2 regions of the Arthrobacter tumbae genome follow, and region 2 is predicted to be linked to the other one. Evidence: riboswitches for the same ligand, from Rfam matches in the RefSeq annotation. Region 2 holds a riboswitch; the other holds the start of a gene.

Region 1 (9,209 bases), 2.3 Mb from region 2:
TTGCCATCGCTGCGGCGCCCACCAGGGTTTTACCTGCCCCGCAGGGGAGCACGACGACGCCGGACCCACCCGCCCAGAAGTTCTCCATCGCCACTTTCTGATAGGGACGCAGCGCCCAGCCGTCCTCGTTGAGCACGATGGGGTGGGGTGTCCCGTCAACGTAGCCCGCCAGGTCCTCAGCCGGCCACCCGAGTTTGAGCAGAAGCTGCTTCAGCTGCCCGCGCTGGGAGGAGTGCACCACCACCGTCTCGCCATCGATGCGCGGACCAAGAAGCGGCTCGATCTTCTTCGCATGCAGCACTTCCTCGAGCACGGGGTAGTCGTTGGTCCGGAGCACGAGGCCGTGTTGATCGTCCTTCTCCAACCGCAGCCGGCCGTAGCGGGACATAGTCTCCTCGATGTCGACGAGGAGTGCGTGCGGAACCGGAAAGCGGGAGTACTTCAACAGCGTATCCAGGACCTGCTCGGCGTCGAGCCCCGCAGCGCGGGCGTTCCACAGGCCAAGCGGCGTGAGGCGGTAGCTGTGCACGTGTTCCGGTGCGCGCTCCAGCTCAGCGAAAGCGGCAATGGCATGCCGGGCTTCGGTGGCCTGCTCGTGATCGACCTCCAGCAGGATGGTCTTGTCGCTCTGGACAATAAGCGGCCCGTCAGGCATCCGTTGAAGCCCCTTCCACTGTTTCGACATCCATGATCCGATGCACGGAGATCACGCGCTCGGTTTCCTTCTCCGGGTCGAAGACCCGCACACGACCGGCGTGAACCGACAGTGGAACAAACACCTGGCGGGTGGAATTCCCCGCGCTGTCTGCAAAGCCCATCCGGACTTCCCGCTTTGTCCTGATCGCTGTCCGCAGCGTTTCAAGGCCGATCATCGCTTCGCTTTCGGCTCCAGTGCCCGTGCCCGGCCGGCCACTGCCCCGCAGTACCTTCATTTGCGCTTCGAGGTCTGCCTCCGCGAGTACCCACGGGTTGGTCCGTACCGCCGACGACGACGGCGCGGAGCCGGCAGCAGCGCGCGGGACGGACCGCGGTGTCGCCCCGCCCTCCAGTGCGGGTGAGTAACCGAGGTCACGCAGAGCAGCGGACAATTCAGCCGGCGTGGCCTGCGCCGTGACGACCGTAGGAGCGAGCCGGACGAGCCCGAGCGCCGCCGCCGCGGGGTCCGAGAGCAGGGCGGTGAGAGCGGCGTCGTCGTCGCTTCGCACGTAACTGAAGGCGGGACCCACACGCAGGGAGCCGTAACGGGACGCAGTGTCCTCCACCAGGTAGCGCAGCGGTTGGGGAACGTTCGTGGCCGAGTGCTTCTCGAGAAAGGTGAGGATGGCGGTGGCGTCCTGCCCGTCGTCGAGCGCCCGGCGCACGGACTGCGCGGAGAACCTGTACACGGTTGCCGGGCCCTGCCCCTCCGCGGAAGCCAGCAGCGCCAGCTCGCGGGCCACGCCCGGCTCAAGGTAGCCCGGCGCAACCGCGGTCAGGTCCGCCTGCAGCATGAAGTGCGTGAGCGGCTCGGGAAGCGCGTTCCGAAGGGCGGCCGCGGCGTCGTCGAACCGGTCCTGGGCGATTGCCGCGCCCAGCCCGGTCAGCGCGCCGGATCCCAGCAGGCCGAGGTGGCCCAATTCCTCAACCATGCCCGGCACCAGCCGTGAGAACCGGCGGCGCAGCCGCGGCTGGTGCCAGGTGAGGCGTTCGATGAGGGAAGGCGCGTCAAGGACGCACGCGCGGCCGTCGTCGTGCTCTGCCTCGGTTGAAAGCGCCTCCGCGGCTGACAACATACGACGGCGGACGGCCGGCGCATCAGTGCGCGTCGCCTCCGAGGACAGGACATTCACCGTACTGCCGGAGGGCAGTTGCCCACCCACCAACGAAGGAGCGCGCTCAGCATCGAGCCACGCGCGCACCAACCGGATCCACTGCTCATGACGCTCGGCCAGGTGCCAGGATCCGCCGGCGGCGGGAATCCAGCGTGAGCTGTCCGGATCCAGCACGACCAGGCGGCCCAGTGCGGCCAGCTCAAGCAGCCAGGCCACCTGTTCGCGGTCTATTCGGAGAGCGTCGGCGAGGCGTCGGATCTCACGGATGCCCACGCCTCCGGTGCGTAGGGTCGCGATCGGGTCCGTCTGGACGCTCGTGAGGAGTTCGGTGACGAGGCGAAGCGTTTCAGCGATCGCTCCGAAGGCGGCATTGTCCCGAAGGCCGGCGCGGACGGAGGCGAGGTGCGGGACCGGCGGTGAGACCGGCAGGGAGGGAATGACCATGCCCCCGCGCGTCGCAATTCCCACTTCGCGCGGGAGCTCGACATGGTTGGCGTCGAGGCGGATGAGAAGCCCGCGCTCCAGCAGCCACTCAAGGGGCGTCGCCGCGCCGGATACAGCCGTTTTGGCTGAGCCCACCGGAGAGGCCGCGAGTTTCTGCAGCATGTCATCCGTTTTCCCGGGAGCCGATTCCAGCACAGCGTCCCACGATTCTTCGAGGACCTCGGCGAGGGCGGTTGCGGGATCTGATCCGGACGGAAGCGATGCATTCGGAAGCCCGGCAACCCGCAGGAGCGCCAGCCCGGCCCGCATGCGCTCGGCGTACTCCGGGTACTGCCGGGCCAGCAATGCCAGCGGACGTCCAAGGCCTGCAGGGTAGGGACCAAGCGCGTCGTGAAGGGATTCAAGGGGGAAGTAGGAGCGGCGGCCCCTGGGCGCGGGGCCGGTTCGCAGGAGCGCCACGTCGTGAAGCTGCGTGAGATAGGGCTCAAGCGTCCTGGCGGTCATCGGCGCTATTGACGTCTTGAGGCTTGTGGCTGTTGCACCGGTAGCGGCGTCGAGGTTGGTGGTGAGCACTACTGCCTCGAGCACCATCAGCTGCGGAGTGTTCAGACCCTCAAGGGCGCGCTGTACGCTGACCCGGGTCGAGGCACGAGCCGCGAGGGCGGCGAAGTCCGGCACCGGTGGCAGGACGACATCCGGGCGCGCGGACAGCAGCCTTCGGAGTTCGGCGTCGCTGCGGGATGCTAGATCCTCGGCGAGAGCGCGGATGGCGGACACCGTATTAACGTTACTCGCACCGCGTGGCCGTGCGGGTAACGGCCGGGGGCGGGCTGTGGACGCTCCTGTTGAAGGGAGAACTCAGCCGCGGCCGCGCCTAAGGACGCTGACTACTACGCCGGCAGCCATCAGCAGAAACCCGAGCGGCAGAAAGAAGTAGGCGGCCGTCACGAAGCCCGGCCATGCCTCTGCGCCGGCCCAAGCGGACACGAGCACAACCACCAGGGACAGCAGTCCGATGACTGCGAAGCCGACCGCCGCAATCAGCAGGGCGAGCCGGGCATGCCTGGTGCGGGAGCGGCCGGCGTCGTCATTCGCGCCAGGGACAGGGGAGGGGTTCTGCGACATGATGCTCCTAGCGTACAAGGACGCAGATCGCCCATTTCGCCCGCCGGTGCCGGGTATCCTGTTAAGGCAGACTTTTTCCCTGCGCAGCCCCGGCTGACTGACACCTTCGGCGATCGCATAGGTAACCGTCGGTGAGGCGCACACGGCTTGCGCGCAAGTAGTTCGAGAACGAGGTAATTACGTGCCTATCGGCAAGGTCAAATGGTTCGACTCCGAGAAGGGTTTCGGCTTTCTGGCGACGGATGACGGCAAGGAAGTGTTCCTGCATGCCTCTGCGCTCCCGGCCGGGGTGACTGAGGTCAAGGTTGGCGCGCGGCTCGAGTTCGGAGTCGCGGACGGCCGCAAGGGGCTCCAGGCGCTGTCCGCTCGCATTCTCGACGTGCCGCCATCCGTTGCCAAGGCGACCCGCAAGAACGCCGATGACATGGCAGTGATCACCGAGGATCTGATCCGGCTGCTGGATGACGTGTCCAATGGTTTGCGGCGCGGACGGTACCCTGACAAGTCACACTCCTCGAAGGTCGCCGCAGTGTTGCGCGCGGTCGCCGATGACCTGGACGCCTGACCGTTATGACTGAAACGCCGGCGTCGACGGAAACAACTGAGTCGACTGAAACAGCTGAGGCGGAGCCTGCCGAAACGGCGGTTCCGGAAACGCCTGCAGTCAGGCGGAGGCCGGCGCGCAAGCCGTCCAAGCCGGACGCCGTGCTGGCTGCGGCGGTGGATACCGCGCGGAACGGCCTGCTGGAGGTCGCCGGGGAACACGAGGTGGGGGAGCACGTCGGCGCTTTCCCCGATGCCGAGCGCCTTGTGACGCATCGCTTCGCCGCACACGTCCCCGGTTACGACGGCTGGCACTGGTTCGCAACCCTGGCGCGGGTTCCCCGCGGCAAGGACGCGACCATCTGCGAAGTAGGGCTGCTGCCTTCTGAAAGCGCGCTCTTGGCACCGGACTGGGTGCCGTGGTCCGAACGGGTTCGCCCGGAAGACACGGCGGACGAAGTAGCGGCAGTGCCGGAGGGTGCGGCTTCGGAGGGCACGGTAGCGCAGGAAAATGCCGGCCCCGCGCCGGAAGCTGACGGTGCTGAAACGAACGCCGAGGCAGCCCCTGGAGGCGAATCCCCAGTTGCCTGAGGTGTGGAGAAGCGCAGGAAGGAAGGCTGCCTGATGGGCATGTTCCGATCCCTGCACCTCCATAACTACCGGCTCTGGTTCATCGGCGCCCTGATCTCCAACGTGGGCACCTGGATGCAGCGCACTGCCCAGGACTGGCTTGTCTATGACATCCTCACCGAGCAGGACGCCGCGGCCATGGGCATCGTCATGGCTTTGCAGTTGGGGCCGCAACTCTTCATGGCGCCGTGGGCCGGCCTGATTGCCGACTCCGTTGATCGCCGCAAGCTGTTGATGGGAACCCAGGCCGCCATGGCGGCGCTTGGTGTCGGGTTGGGCCTCCTCGTGGTGCTCGGCCTGGCGGAGCTGTGGCATGTCTACGCGTTCGCCCTTGCCCTGGGCATCGTTTCCGCCATTGACGCGCCCGCCCGCCAGACCTTCGTCTCCGAACTGGTGCGCGATGATTACCTTCCCAACGCCGTGGCCCTGAACAGCGCTTCCTTCAACGGCGCGCGGATGTTCGGCCCCGCCATTGCGGGCCTGCTCACGGTTGCGGTAGGGCCAGGCTGGGTTTTCCTGATCAACGCAGTGACATTCGGGGCGATGATCTTTGTCCTCGTCACCATCCGTCGAAGCGAACTGCGCGTACTCAACCGCTCGGCGCCTGGCCGCGGCAGGATCCGCGCAGGGTTCCGCTACGTGCGGCAACGGCCTGACCTCATGATGGTGATGTTCGCAATCTTCGTCGTCGGAACCTTCGGCCTGAACTTTGCGATCTATATCGCGGCAATGGCACGCACGGAGTTCGGAACCGGTGCGGGGGTCTTCGGTACGCTGTCCTCGATCATGGCGGTGGGTTCCGTAGCGGGGGCGCTGCTTTCCGCGAGGCGGGACAGGCCCCGCCTCAGGTTCGTCTTCGGAGCGGCCGGAGCCTTCGGCCTGGCCTGCATGCTGGCGGCGCTGGCACCGTCCGTCTGGCTCTTCGGGCTGGCACTGGTTCCGGTCGGGCTCTTCGCGCTGACGCTGATGACCAGCGCCAATGCCTACGTGCAGACCACAACCGTGCAGGAGATGCGCGGCCGGGTCATGGCACTGTACTTTGCGATCTTCCTCGGCGGAACTCCTATTGGAGCGCCGATTGTCGGTTGGGTGACCAACGCCTATGGGCCACGATGGGGACTTGTAGTCGCTGCCGCCTCCGGCTTCGTGGCCGCCGTGGCCGGACTGGCCTGGGTGGGGCGGTCACACCACGTGAGAGTCCGTCTCGTTCATTCCTCGCCGCGGCGGCTCAAACTGACCCTTGCCGCCACCGCGCGGAACACAGCGGAGCGGAACGGTTAGGAACGCTCCACCACGTAGTCGATGCACTGCAGGAGCGCCGACACGTCGGCGGGCTCGATCGCCACGAAGGTAGCGATGCGCAACTGGTTCCGGCCCAGCTTCCGGTACGGTTCGACGTCGACAATCCCGTTCGCGCGCAGGGTACCGGCAACAGCGGCGGCGTCCACCGTCTCCGCGAAGTCGATCGTGGCGATGACGTTGGAGCGGTGGTCCGGATTCTGCACGAAGGGTGTGGCCACCGTGGAGGCCTCGGCCCAGCTGTAGATTCGGCCGGCGGAATCAGCGGTGCGGGCGGCCGCGAAATCAAGGCCGCCGTTACCGTTGAGCCACTCGATCTGCGCGTTGAGCGTCACAAGCGTGGACAGCGCAGGGGTGTTGTAGGTCTGATTCAGGCGCGAGTTGTCGATCGCCGTCTGCAGGTCGAGGAAGTCGGGGATCCACCGCTTCGATGCCTTGATCGCAGCCGCCCTGTCCAGGGCAGCGGGAGAGAACAGACCAAGCCAGAGTCCGCCGTCGGACGCAAAGTTCTTCTGCGGAGCGAAGTAGTAGACGTCAGCTTGTGAGATGTCCACCGACAATCCGCCGGCAGCGGAGGTCGCGTCAATACTGATGAGCGCGCCGTCGTCCGCGCCCGCCACCCGCTCAACCGGCGCCGCCACACCGGTGGAGGTTTCGTTCTGCGGCCAGGCATAGAAGTCGATGCCCGGCTCCGCCGCGGGCACCGGCCGGGATCCAGGGTCAGAGGTGATGACCGTCGACTCTCCCAGGAAGGGTGCCTTGGAGGTCGCTGCGGCGAACTTGGATCCGAATTCGCCGAAGGAGAGGTGCTGTGCGCGCGCTTCAACCAGGCCGAAGGAGGCAATGTCCCAGAAAGCCGTAGACCCTCCGACGCCGAGGACCACCTCGTAGCCTTCGGGGGCGCCGAAGAAATCCATCAGTCCCGACCGCACCGAACCGACCAGATTCTTGACCGGTGCCTGCCGGTGCGAGGTTCCAAGCAGTGCCGTTGCCGCCTGATTCAGCGCTTCGAGCTGCTCCGGACGTGTTTTGGAGGGGCCCGCGCCGAACCGGCCATCCTGCGGCAGCAGCTCGGCGGGGATGCGGATGTCGGCGGAATCGCTCATGGTTACTCCAGGACGTTGCTTGCGAAGGGTCGCAGCCCATTCTGCCCCAGCACGCACAGCGCGGGCGCATTGTGACCGGCGGGATGCACGCAGCTCAGCGGGGAAGGTCGCCCGACGTAAATGGGTTAACCTTGTGGGGCGTAGGGATGACGACGGCGGCCCATCTGTTGGGAACTGCAGGCAGCCGCTGCATCAACGCTCAAACCGCACCAGTGCCAAGGAGCTGAACCCCGCAAATGACGGACCTCATCGACACCACCGAGATGTACCTGCGGACAATCCTTGAGCTTGAGGAAGAAAACATTGTTGCGCTGCGGGCCCGGATCGCCGAGCGCCTTCGTCACTCCGGCCCGACGGTCTCGCAGACTGTCGGCCGGATGGAACGCGATGGGCTCGTGGTGGTGACAGGCGACCGTCACCTTGAACTGACCGAACTCGGACGCCGGAGGGCCACCGAGGTGATGCGCAAGCATCGGCTGGCCGAGCGGCTGCTCTCCGATGTCATCGGGTTGGACTGGGCCTACGTCCACGATGAGGCGTGCAGGTGGGAACACGTGATGAGCGAGCGGGTGGAGCGGCGTCTATACGAGTTGCTGGGCCAGCCGACTGAATCGCCATACGGAAATCCCATACCTGGTCTCGAGGCGCTGGGCGGGACGCCGTCGGAAGCCTTCACCCTGGGCGTGAGCACTCTCACCGACACGATGGCAACCTATACTGCGGGCTCGGTCGTGACCCTCGTCCGGCTGGCCGAACCCATTCAGGTGGATCCCGAGCTGCTGACCCAACTGGACGAGGGCGGGCTGCGTCCTGGAGCGCAGATGACCCTGCAGGCGGTGGGGGACTACGTATCCGTTCGGGTACCCGGAGTGGAGGGTGCACTGGAACTGCCGCCTGAAGTTGCTTCCCACGTTTTCGTGGCGGTTCAACCGCAGTTCTGAGGAGCCGGATCGGAAGGCTGTGGATTCCCGAAGGATATCCACAGCATGGTTACGAAATGATTACTTTTAACCGCTCCCGGCTATAGTTGATTCCTGGCGCTGATACACCAGCGTTACCTGGTTCGCATGCCTAACCCTGTCAGCGAACGCAGTGTTACACAGATGGACAGGGGCGGAGGACCCACAACCGGTCATGGCTCGCCATGGCCTTGGGGTGAAGTTCGGATGCTGCCACAGCGCACGTATTCGAACCGAGTTTTCTCATACTCGAATCCGACAGCTAACTTCGCAGGCAAAAATGAGAGAGGGTCTCCTTGTCGAATACTGCTTCGGGGCGCCGCCGTGCGAGCACCCCGGTCGCTGAAGCGCGGCCACGCGACGCCCACAGGCGGGAACGGGCTGAGCGCATTGCAAGCCAGGCTGCGGCCGGCACCGGGACGGTAGCTCCCATAGCTTCCATCCGTCCCCGTGATGCCCAGCGCACCGAACGACGACGCCGCGCAGTCATCACGCGCCGCGACGTATCCTTCACCGGACTCAGCCAGAAAGTTGCCATCGCGGCCGCCGCCTCCGGCATGATCCTCACCGTTGCGCTGCCAACCACCGCCGCAGTTGTGCCCGCTGAAGCCCAGACGGCGGCTGCTGCGGTCGAGCAGGAAGAACTTCCGCCGGTGCAGGCTGCCGCAGGTGCGGACGTCTCATTTGATCGCGCTGCGCTGCACGGTACCTTCGACCCCGATGCAAAGCTCGCCGAGATCGTTTCTGCATCGGGTGGGGACATCGTCACCTCGGAGTCCAGGGGTTCCCTCTCGGCGCCGCTGGACCGCGTCGTGATGAGCTCGGCTTTCGGGGCCAGGATCAGCCCGATTACCGGCGCGGGTGAGCTCCACACCGGACAGGACATGAGCGAAGCCTGCGGGACCGGCGTCCTGGCAGCCGCGGCCGGCACCGTCACCTTTGCCGGATGGCATGCCTATGGAGGCGGCAACCGAGTGGTGGTCAAGCATGCCAACGGCCTGGAAACCACCTACAACCATTTGTCGGCAATGGACGTGGCAGTCGGCCAGGTTGTTGAGCGTGGCGAAGCTATAGCCCGCGTGGGTTCCACGGGTGCCTCAACGGGGTGCCATCTGCATTTCGAGGTCCTTGTCGACGGTAAAAACGTCGATCCACTGGGCTGGCTCTGACCGGTCTCAGCCGGCGTCGTAACCATGAACACACCGTTCCGTGACCGTAATGTGACTTAGCCCAAAATCTGTTGTACCGTACAACTCGTGCCGAATCGCAGGGGGTTCGGCACACTCGTGCAG
Region 2 (9,209 bases):
CTCGCGCAGGTTGACGCGCAGTTGCGCCAATCCTCGTGATTTCCGAAGTCTGATGCCTGAGCTTCCCGAGGTGGAGGTCGTCCGCCGGGGCCTCGTGCGCTGGGTTCGCGGGCGCCGAATTGAGGCGGTCGATGTCCTTGATCCGCGATCCATCCGCCGCCATGTCCTCGGCACCGAAGACTTCGTCGGTAACCTCATCGGAGCCCGTGTGAGCGACGCCGTGCGGCGGGGCAAGTTCCTCTGGCTGCCACTCACACACACCGATCACGACGGCGGATCCCGGCTTGCGCCATCGGCGGAGTCTCCGTCACCGGAAGATGTCGCGGACGGCAGGCGGCCGGTAGCGCTCATGGCGCATCTCGGAATGAGCGGCCAGTTGCTGGTCGAAGGCCGTACGCAGCCGGACGAGAAGCATCTGAAGGTTCGCCTTCGCCTGTCTCCAGCCGCCGGACCGCATCAGGTGCCGGAGGAACTTCGCTTCGTGGACCAGCGAATCTTCGGCGGGCTTTTTGTCACGAGTATGGTGGCGACAGCTGACGGCCTTCCCGGCGGGTTGGGGGAGAACCCTGTTCCGCTGGTACCGGTTGAAGCGGCGCACATCGCACGGGACCCGCTTGACCCGGCTTTCTCGTTCGAGGATTTCTATGGAAAACTGCGTGCCCGCCGCACGGGGTTGAAGCGTGCCTTGCTCGACCAGACGCTGGTGTCAGGTGTGGGCAACATCTATGCCGATGAGTCGTTGTGGGCGGCGAAGCTGCACTATGCCCGACCCACTGACACTCTTCGCCGCGCAGAAGCCTCGCGACTGATCAAGTCGTGTCGGGAGGTCATGACCCGGGCGCTTGAGGCAGGCGGCACCAGCTTCGATTCCCTCTACGTGAACGTGAACGGCGCGTCCGGCTACTTTGAACGGGCACTCAATGCCTACGGTCGGGAACGGGAGGCTTGCCGGCGCTGTTCGGGGAATGGGCTGGATTCCCTGATCAGACGCGACACCTTCATGAGCCGGTCTTCCTTCACCTGCCCCCGATGTCAGCCCCGACCACGCAACGGGCGCTGGTAGTCGTCTCCGACGTGACAAAAGTAAGTACGCTGACTAGATTCGATAGCTCAGGATCCCAGTCCCCGACACCTCAGGAGTATTGCGATGAAGAACAAGTTGGTTTTTACGGCAGGCATGGCGGCAGGTTACGTTCTGGGCGCGCGGGCTGGCCGTGCAAGCTATGAGCAGATCAAGGTCAAGGCGAACGAGCTCTGGAATAATCCGAAGGTCCAGGACAAGGTTTCCCAGGCGTCGGAGACGGTGAAGACAAAGGCTCCGGAGGTTCAGGCGCAGGCTGAGCAGGCCTTGAAGAAGGCGCAGTCGGCGATGCACCGCAACGGCGACCAGGACTCTTCAAAGGGCTCGCCGGAGGAGTACAAGATCTGAATCCCGGTGGGGTGAACAGGCACTTCTCGTGATCTAAATGTGACATCCGAGCGGAAAGAATGTAACGTTATGGACACGCCGGGCTCAAAAGCCCGGTTCTCTTCTGGTGGATTGCCTAATCCTGCCGCCGCTGGAAGGTCCGTTCGCTACACACTGCGGCAGGAGCGGGGGAACCAGATAGCGGGCTTCTTCAGAAGTCCTAGGGGTGAAGACGTACCGGCCCATAGCCGGTAGTCCGGGTGGCTCCCATCCGAATCCGACAGCTAACTCCGTGGGCATTGGGAGAGGCTATTTCCGTGTCCAAAAACCGTCATATCGCACGCCACCGTGCAACTCCGCCCAGCACCATACAGGTCGTTTCCAAGGCAGTCAGCTCGCACGCCGGCACCGTTGGACGCCCCGCAGCCGTTGTTGTAGCAGCTTCCGGAATCATGTTCGGAGCCGCTCTTCCGGCAAGCGCAGGCACCACCACTTACACCCCCGCACCTGCAGTTGAGGCCAGCGTTCAGGCTGCAGCCGCTCCCGTAGCGCCGGCAGCCCCCGTTGCTCCGGCTCCGGTGGCTCCGGCAGTAGACGCTCCGACCCACACCGTGCAGTCCGGGGACACCCTCGGCTCGATCGCAGCGAACTACGGCGTCAGCCTGGACGCTGTCTTCGCTGCCAACGGCCTCGGCTGGGATTCGGTCATCTACCCGGGCCAGGCCATCAGCCTGTCCGGTAGCGCTGCTGCCGCTCCGGCTCCTGCCGCAGCTCCGGCACCCGCCCCGGTACAGCAGATCCAGGTAGCTGCACCCGCAGCCGCGCCTGCACCGCAGGTCCAGGCAGCTGCTGTTGCTCCGGCACCGGCTGAGACCAGCACCATGGGCATCACCACGGCCTCCTCCAGCTTCACTGTTGCTGACAGCTCGGGCAGCGCCACCGGCGCAAGCATCCTTGCCTCGGCTCGGGCGCAGCTCGCGGCCGGTGCTATCCAGGACTGCACCGTGCTCCTCGAGAAGGCGCTTGGTACGGGCGACCTCGGCCCGGGCCAGTTCGCTGCCTACGGCACGCGGGTCAGCTCACCCGCACCGGGTGACATCGTCATCACCGGCGGGCACGTAGCCGTCTACGCCGGTAACGGTCAGGTCATCAGCAGCGGAATGAACGGTCAGAACCTGACCATGCAGCACCCGCTGAGCGACCTGCCGGGCGCATACTTCGTGCGCGCTTAGCTCTCGCGTTAGTCTCTCGTCGCTGGGGAGGACCTCTTGGGGTCCTTCCCAGCGGCATTTAAGGCGCCGAGGCGACCGGTGGCGCCGAGGCGACCGGTGGTAGGGCCGCCGAGCGGAAGGCCCGACCGCAAACCCGTCAGCTATACGAGCGTCAGTGCCTGACGCGTGGCGTTGAACCGCCATAGTGTGCCGCGAGTCGAGCAAAACCCTCGTCCAGGCTTACCTCCGGCGTCCAGCCCAGCAGGGACCTCGTCCGCCGCTGGTCGAACCAGTGGGCCGTGGACAACTGCTCCGCGAGGAATCGGGTCATGGGAGGCTCGCCGCCGGCGTTGGAAGCACGCCACGCTCTTTCGACGACGCTGCCGGCCGTCCTGCCCAGCCATCCGGGGAGCGATCGCCGCGGTGCCTGGGCGCCCCCGGCCAGGCAGATGCGGGTGAGAAGCTCACCGATCGGCCGCGGTTCTCCGTTCGTGATGACCAGCGGTGTTCCGGAGATGTACTCCATACGGTCAAGCGCGGCAGCGATAGCCGACGCCGCATTGTCCACGTAGGTTGTGTCGATGAGCGCGGTACCGCCGTCGAGCAGCGGCAGCCTGCCGGCACGGGCACGGACGAGTACACGCTCCACCAGCTGGGTGTCGCCAGGGCCCCAGACGATATGCGGTCGGAGGACCGCGACCGGCATCTGCTCGTCGTCCGCCTCCAGAGCAAGGATTTCCGCCTGCGCCTTGGTGCGGGCATAGGACCCCCGGGCATGCTCCGGTTCAGCCGGCCCTGCGCTGGCGCCCACCAGCGACCGACCGGTGTGGGCGACCGACGGCGAGGAAACGTAGACGAATTTCTGAACTCCTGCTGACCGGGACGCAGCCAGCAGGTCAGCTGTACCGAGCACATTGATCCGGTGGAAATCATCGGGTTTGCCGGAAACGGAGACCTTTGCCGCAAGGTGGATGACGGCGTCGACCCCCGCGACAGCCCGCGCCAGGGCAGAACGGTCGGTGAGATCACCTGCCAGGTCCTCGGCGCCCCGTACGCCGGAGGCACGGCGCTGGAACGTCCTGACCTCGAAGCCATCGCGAAGAAGCAGGGAGGCTACCGCACCGCCGAGCATTCCGCTGGCGCCGGTAACGAGGACCTTCATGGCCGCTTCCTCCCACGGCCCTGGAGAACATCTCCCGCCCACGCGGCCACGGCGGTGCGGTCGATTTTTGCGTTATGCCGGATATCGGTCGGAAGCGCCGGAAGGGTGAGCACTGCAGCGAGACGGACTCCGCTGGGCCGGACCGCGTCCCGAACCATGTCCGACAAAGGGCCTGGGGCCAGGCCCGCGCGATCGGCACCCTCAACAGCGACGACGACGGCGACAACTGCCTGCGTGCCCGTGGGACCCACGCCGACCACGGCCGCCTGACGAATCTCCTCCAGGGATTCGATTGCCTGCTCGGGGCCCACGGGTGTCAGGACGCCTTCTGCGGAGGTGATGACGTGTGCGAGCCGGCCCTCCACCCAAAGCCGTCCGTCCGCGTCGAGATGCCCGACGTCGCCGGTGCGATGCCAGCCCGCAGTGCGAGACGATGCCCGTTCCGTTGCCCACAACCGGAAATAACGGTCCTTGATATGCGGCGCGCGGACGAGTATCTCGCCGGTGTTGCGCGCTGAGTCCGAGGGGTCACCGGTGGCCGCGCCTGTAGTGTCGAGCGCGCTGATGCGGATCTCCGCGCCAGGCACTGCTTTTCCCACACAGACGCCGTTTCCGGCTCCCGCTACCGTCCCGCCAACAGCCCCACGGATGTCCTCAAGCTGTGTATCCGTCACAGGGAGCGCCTCTGTCATCCCGTACGGCGTGTGCAGTGAGGCGTTGGGTACCAGGGGCTGCAGCTGTTCCAGAAGATTCACGGGAATGGGAGCTCCTGCCGAAAGCAGGACCCGTATTCTTTGCAACGCCTCCTTGCCTCGGGACGTGATGCCAGGGGTGGTCGCCAGGACGTTGCGCAGGGCAGCAGGGGAGGCGAATACGGTGGTGGCGTCAATGGCTGCGGCTGCATCGGCCAGCGCGCGGGTCGTCAGCGTCTTCGGAGCGGTGACGTCCATGTCCGGCGTGACCGAGGCCGCGCCCAGGGCGGGGCCGAGGAGTGCGAAGGGAGCGAAACCCGCGACGAGCGCACTGCCCGGTGCAAGGTTGAGGGTGGTCGAGAGGGTGTCCCGCATCGCCGACAGCTGGCGGTGTGTGTACACGACGCCCTTCGCCGGTCCTGTGGAGCCGGAGGTGAAGAGGATCGCCGCGTCGGAATCGGGTGCGGGATCGTCGCCCTGGTGGCTCGAGTGCCCAGCGACAAGGTCCTCGAGGCGGTGACGCACACCGAGGAGGCGAGCCCGCGGCGCTGCTCCGGCGCTGATGCGGATACCCGGCCACCCGAACAGCCTGCCGGCGACGAGTGCGCGCTCGATGCCGATGAGGAAGTCCGGCACGGTGCCGCGAACGGCGCGGCTGAGCCCCTTGACCCCCAGCCCGGCGTCGGCGACCACAATGACAGCGCCCAATCTCAGGCAGGCGTAGATCAGTGTGGTCAGCTCGATACCCGGTGGAACCATCAGGCTGACCCTGCTGCCCGACCTGACTCCGATCCGGTTGAGGCCGGCGGCGAGGCGACCGACCCTGTCGTCCAGTTCCTGCCAGGATAGTGAATCGGCCACGGCGCCGTCGCTTCCCATGTCTGCCACCGCCAGCGTGTCCGCGGCCGGACCGCTGCTTCGTTCCAAGATCTGCTGCCAGAGCGGTGTGAAGGTTACGGCGGAGATGCGGGCGGCACCGCCGTCGTCGTCGTTCGTGGTGCGCAGATCAAGCCAATCGAAGATTGGCGAGGCGATGTCACGGTCTTCAGCGACCAGATGGCTTGCGCCCTCGAAGCGGTGTATGTCAGCGTGCGGAAGGCGTTGAGCGAGGTCATCGAGATAGGTGTCCGAGAAGATCGGATCCGCCGGCCCCCACAGCAGAAACACGGGTACGTCGAGAGTGCGGATGGAGCCGGCAATCCGGGTCAGCTCGGCGTGGCTTGGATGTCCGGGACCGACGGGGATGTCAGCGACGAACTGCTCGATGCCACGGCGCCGGGCGGCTGTCCGGTAGGGCAAGCGGTAAGCGGCCCGTACATCGCGGGTGAGGCGCGGGCGGGCCAGTGCAAGCGTTGTGTCGAGGAAGGCGGTTGTTGTGGACGTTCCCACCCGGTGCACAGCGCTACTCAGCGCGAGGCGCAGCGGTGCAGGAATGGGGGAGCCCGGGTCCTGGTGGATCGCCGTGTTGGTCAGGACCACAGCGGTGAGGTTCGTGCGGTTGCGGTCGGCGAAACCGAGGCTGACGACGCCGCCCCAGTCGTGTCCGACCGTCACGAGCGGTCCAGTGAGTCCTACCGCGGAGACGAAATCCTTGAGGTCGCGTACCCGGTCGGCGAGGCGGCGTTTGCGGCCGGTCCGCTCGGAATAGCCCATCTCGAGCTGATCAACGGCGATCACCCGCCAACCATGCTCGGCGCCCGCCGCCAGCAGGGTGCGCCACAGATAGGACCAGGTGGGATTGCCGTGGACGCACAGCAGCGTGCCCCGGATATCGCCGGTAAGAGAGGGCAGATTGTCCAGGTAGTGCCACCGGTTGACCGTTCCGGCCGGATCAATATCGGCGGTCGATGGCACGTCGAGGTAGGCCGACCACGATGGGTCGACGCCGGGAAGTTCTACCACTCAATCTCCAGCATCGCGGTGTTGAGGCCGGAGCCGACACCCATGCACAGCACGCGGTCGCCGGTGGTCAGCGTCTGGGCTTCCGCGGCAAGAGTCATGGGCAGCGACGCCGGCCCGACGTTGCCCCAGAGGGGGAACGTCTGGGGGACCCTGGCCGGATGGAGATTGACGGCCTCGATGATCGCCTTGGTATGGGTGGTACTCACCTGGTGGGTCACGTAGCGGTCCATATTCGACCAGTTCCAGTCCTGTTGAGCCTCTGTCCACGCGTCGACCACAAGCTCCAGGCCGCCGTCGAGCAGCCCCTGCGCGTCCGTGTACATGCCGTCGATACCGCCGACGCACAGTTCATGATGCTCAGTGCCGGCGCGCGCTACTCCGCCGAGGACGCGGTGGGATCCGGGGTGCAGATCCGCCGGGCCCAGGATTGCGGCAGCCGCGCCGGAACCGAGGGTCAGCGTTGCGAACTCCTGCATGAAACTTTCCCGTGTGGCCGCTGGTTCATTCAACCGCCGGAGGGTGGCCTCCTGGGTGGCCTGGGCATCTTCTCCGTTGACCACCATGGCGTACTGGATCTGGCCGGCCTCGATCATGTTCGCCGCCAGGGTCATCCCGTTGACGAAACCCAGGCACGCGTTGGCGACGTCAAAATTCATGGCGGAGGACGGCAGCCCCAGACCGTTGTGAATCTTCACAGCGACGGATGGCTCGAGATTGGTGCGGGATACCGAGGTGTTGATCAGCAGGCCGATCTGGGAGGCCTCGATGCCTGTCGATGCGAGGGCTTTGGCGCCCGCTTCAATAGCGCCGTCTTCGAAGCCTGTTCCGGGTGCCCACCAACGCCGCTCGGTGATACCGGCAACGCGCTGCAGGAGGCCTTTGGAGAGCCGAAGCCGTTTGAGCGCCGGAGCGAGGATGCGATCGAATTCTGCTGACGTGACAATGACCGGTGCCTCAACACTTTCCACGCCGAGGAGCGCGGTGTTGTGATGTCGGAAGTTGAAATTACCGGTCAAATTTCCTGCCTCGTGTCCGTCTATTCCCTTTGCGGGTGGTCCGCTGGTCCGCTGTTCGCTGCACCGGAACCGATAGCGCTTTGCCGGCAGTGGATGCCAATCCGAAAATGATAAGCATACTTCGGTTACTAACGTTCCTGAGGAAAGCCTAGTTCCTCCGGCAGATAACGGCACGTTGACACGGGGGACCGCCGGGCGGAGCGGCTCGGGGAAATGCCGTGGAAGCGGCGGTGAACGCAGTAGATTGTGGGGTAACGATTCCCTTTTGGAGACCCGAGACCCGTGCACCTGAAAAGTCTGACCGTTCGAGGCTTCAAGTCTTTTGCCTCTGCGACGACCTTCGACTTTGAACCCGGAGTCACCGCCGTCGTCGGTCCCAACGGATCCGGTAAGTCGAACGTCGTGGACGCCCTGGCCTGGGTCATGGGTGAGCAGGGCGCCAAAACGCTGCGCGGCGGAAAAATGGAAGACGTCATCTTCGCGGGCACCTCCGGCCGGCCACCGCTGGGCCGCGCCCAGGTGTCGTTGACCATTGACAATGCCGACGGGGCGCTTCCGATCGAGTACTCGGAAGTGACAATCTCCCGCACGCTCTTCCGTGCCGGCGGCTCCGAGTACGCGATCAACGGAAGCAATTGCCGGCTCCTCGACATCCAGGAGTTGCTCTCCGATTCCGGGCTCGGGAGGGAGATGCACGTCATCGTCGGTCAGGGCCAGCTGGACCGTGTCCTGCACGCAACCCCTGAAGACCGGCGGGGGTTCATCGAGGAGGCAGCCGGGATCCTGAAGCACCGCCGGCGCAAGGAAAAGACGGTCCGCAAGCTGGAGGCCATGCAGGCCAACCTCACCCGGCTCAATGACCTCACCGGCGAGCTCCGACGGCAGCTGACTCCGCTCGGCAAGCAGGCCGATATCGCCCGCCGCGCCCAGCAGGTGCAGTTCGAGGCCCGCGATGCGCGTGCACGGCTGCTGGCCGACGATCTGGTGCAGCTCACCTCCTCTTTCGAGCAGGAAATCGCTGACGAAACCGCACTGAAGCAGCGGCGGGCCGAGGTCGAAGCCCTCCTCGAGGCGGGGCGGTCCCGGCAAGCTGAACTCGAGCGCCTCGCCGCGGAGGCGACCCCGCGGCTGAATGCGGCGCGTGACGCCTGGTACCGCCTCTCATCCGCCCGCGAACGCTTTCGGTCCCTGGGCGCTCTCGCCGAGGAGCGGCGTCGACTGTTGGGATCGGTGGACACGGCAGGGGAGGGCGGGCGCGATCCCGATGAGCTGGACCGGCAGGCCGCACTTGTCCGTGCTGAAGAGGCTGAGCTGCGCGAGCATATTGCCGAGCGTTCCAACATGCTAGATGACGCGCTCGAGCAGCGCGCCGAAGCGGAGGACGCGGCCGCCGCCGAGGAGCAGCGTCTCGCGTCCCTCCTTCGGGCTGCTGCGGACCGGCGTGAAGGGCTCGCGAAGCTGTCCGGTCAGGTCGGCGCAGCGCGGTCCCGGGTTGAGGCCGCGGAGGCGGAGCTGGGAAGGCTCCGGGAGTCCGTTGTCGAGGTGGCCGAACGCCGCCGTCGTGCGCAGGGTGAGTTCACCGCCCTCGAATCCCAGGTTGCGGGCGCGGAGGAAGGTGAAGAGGGCCTCGATGCCGATTACGAGGATGCCGGCGCCGCCCTGGGCGCCGTGTTGGAGAAGTTGGAGGACCTCAAGGCGGAGGAAAGGACTGCCGAACGGGAACGCGACGCGCTGCAGGCACGAATCGAAGCGCTGCGCCTCGGCCTGGAGCGCAAGGACGGGTCGGAGACCCTGCTGGACGCCGGCCTGGACGGAGTC

The links. A riboswitch is a leader RNA that binds a small molecule or an ion and turns the genes downstream of it on or off. The one in region 2 is predicted to bind cyclic di-AMP.
Region 1: it holds a riboswitch for cyclic di-AMP, as region 2 does, so the genes downstream of both, JOD47_RS11150 (M23 family metallopeptidase) here and JOD47_RS00195 (C40 family peptidase) in region 2, are expected to answer to the same signal.

What each region holds. Positions count from the first base shown of each region.
Region 1 covers NZ_JAFBCC010000001.1:2,310,692-2,319,900, forward strand. Annotated here, with positions in the region: gene JOD47_RS11110 (DNA repair helicase XPB) at 1-655, opposite strand, end outside; gene JOD47_RS11115 (helicase-associated domain-containing protein) at 648-3,032, opposite strand; gene JOD47_RS11120 (hypothetical protein) at 3,114-3,380, opposite strand; gene JOD47_RS11125 (cold-shock protein) at 3,562-3,945, shown strand; gene JOD47_RS11130 (DUF3027 domain-containing protein) at 3,951-4,514, shown strand; gene JOD47_RS11135 (MFS transporter) at 4,548-5,834, shown strand; gene serC (phosphoserine transaminase) at 5,831-6,958, opposite strand; gene JOD47_RS11145 (iron-dependent transcriptional repressor DtxR) at 7,195-7,899, shown strand; cyclic di-AMP (ydaO/yuaA leader) riboswitch at 8,017-8,209, shown strand; gene JOD47_RS11150 (M23 family metallopeptidase) at 8,214-9,086, shown strand.
Region 2 covers NZ_JAFBCC010000001.1:33,925-43,133, reverse strand. Annotated here, with positions in the region: gene rnc (ribonuclease III) at 1-39, shown strand, start outside; gene mutM (bifunctional DNA-formamidopyrimidine glycosylase/DNA-(apurinic or apyrimidinic site) lyase) at 53-1,063, shown strand; gene JOD47_RS00200 (YtxH domain-containing protein) at 1,148-1,429, shown strand; cyclic di-AMP (ydaO/yuaA leader) riboswitch at 1,542-1,721, shown strand; gene JOD47_RS00195 (C40 family peptidase) at 1,726-2,640, shown strand; gene JOD47_RS00190 (NAD-dependent epimerase/dehydratase family protein) at 2,792-3,781, opposite strand; gene JOD47_RS00185 (alpha/beta fold hydrolase) at 3,778-6,375, opposite strand; gene JOD47_RS00180 (3-oxoacyl-ACP synthase III) at 6,369-7,391, opposite strand; gene smc (chromosome segregation protein SMC) at 7,674-9,209, shown strand, end outside.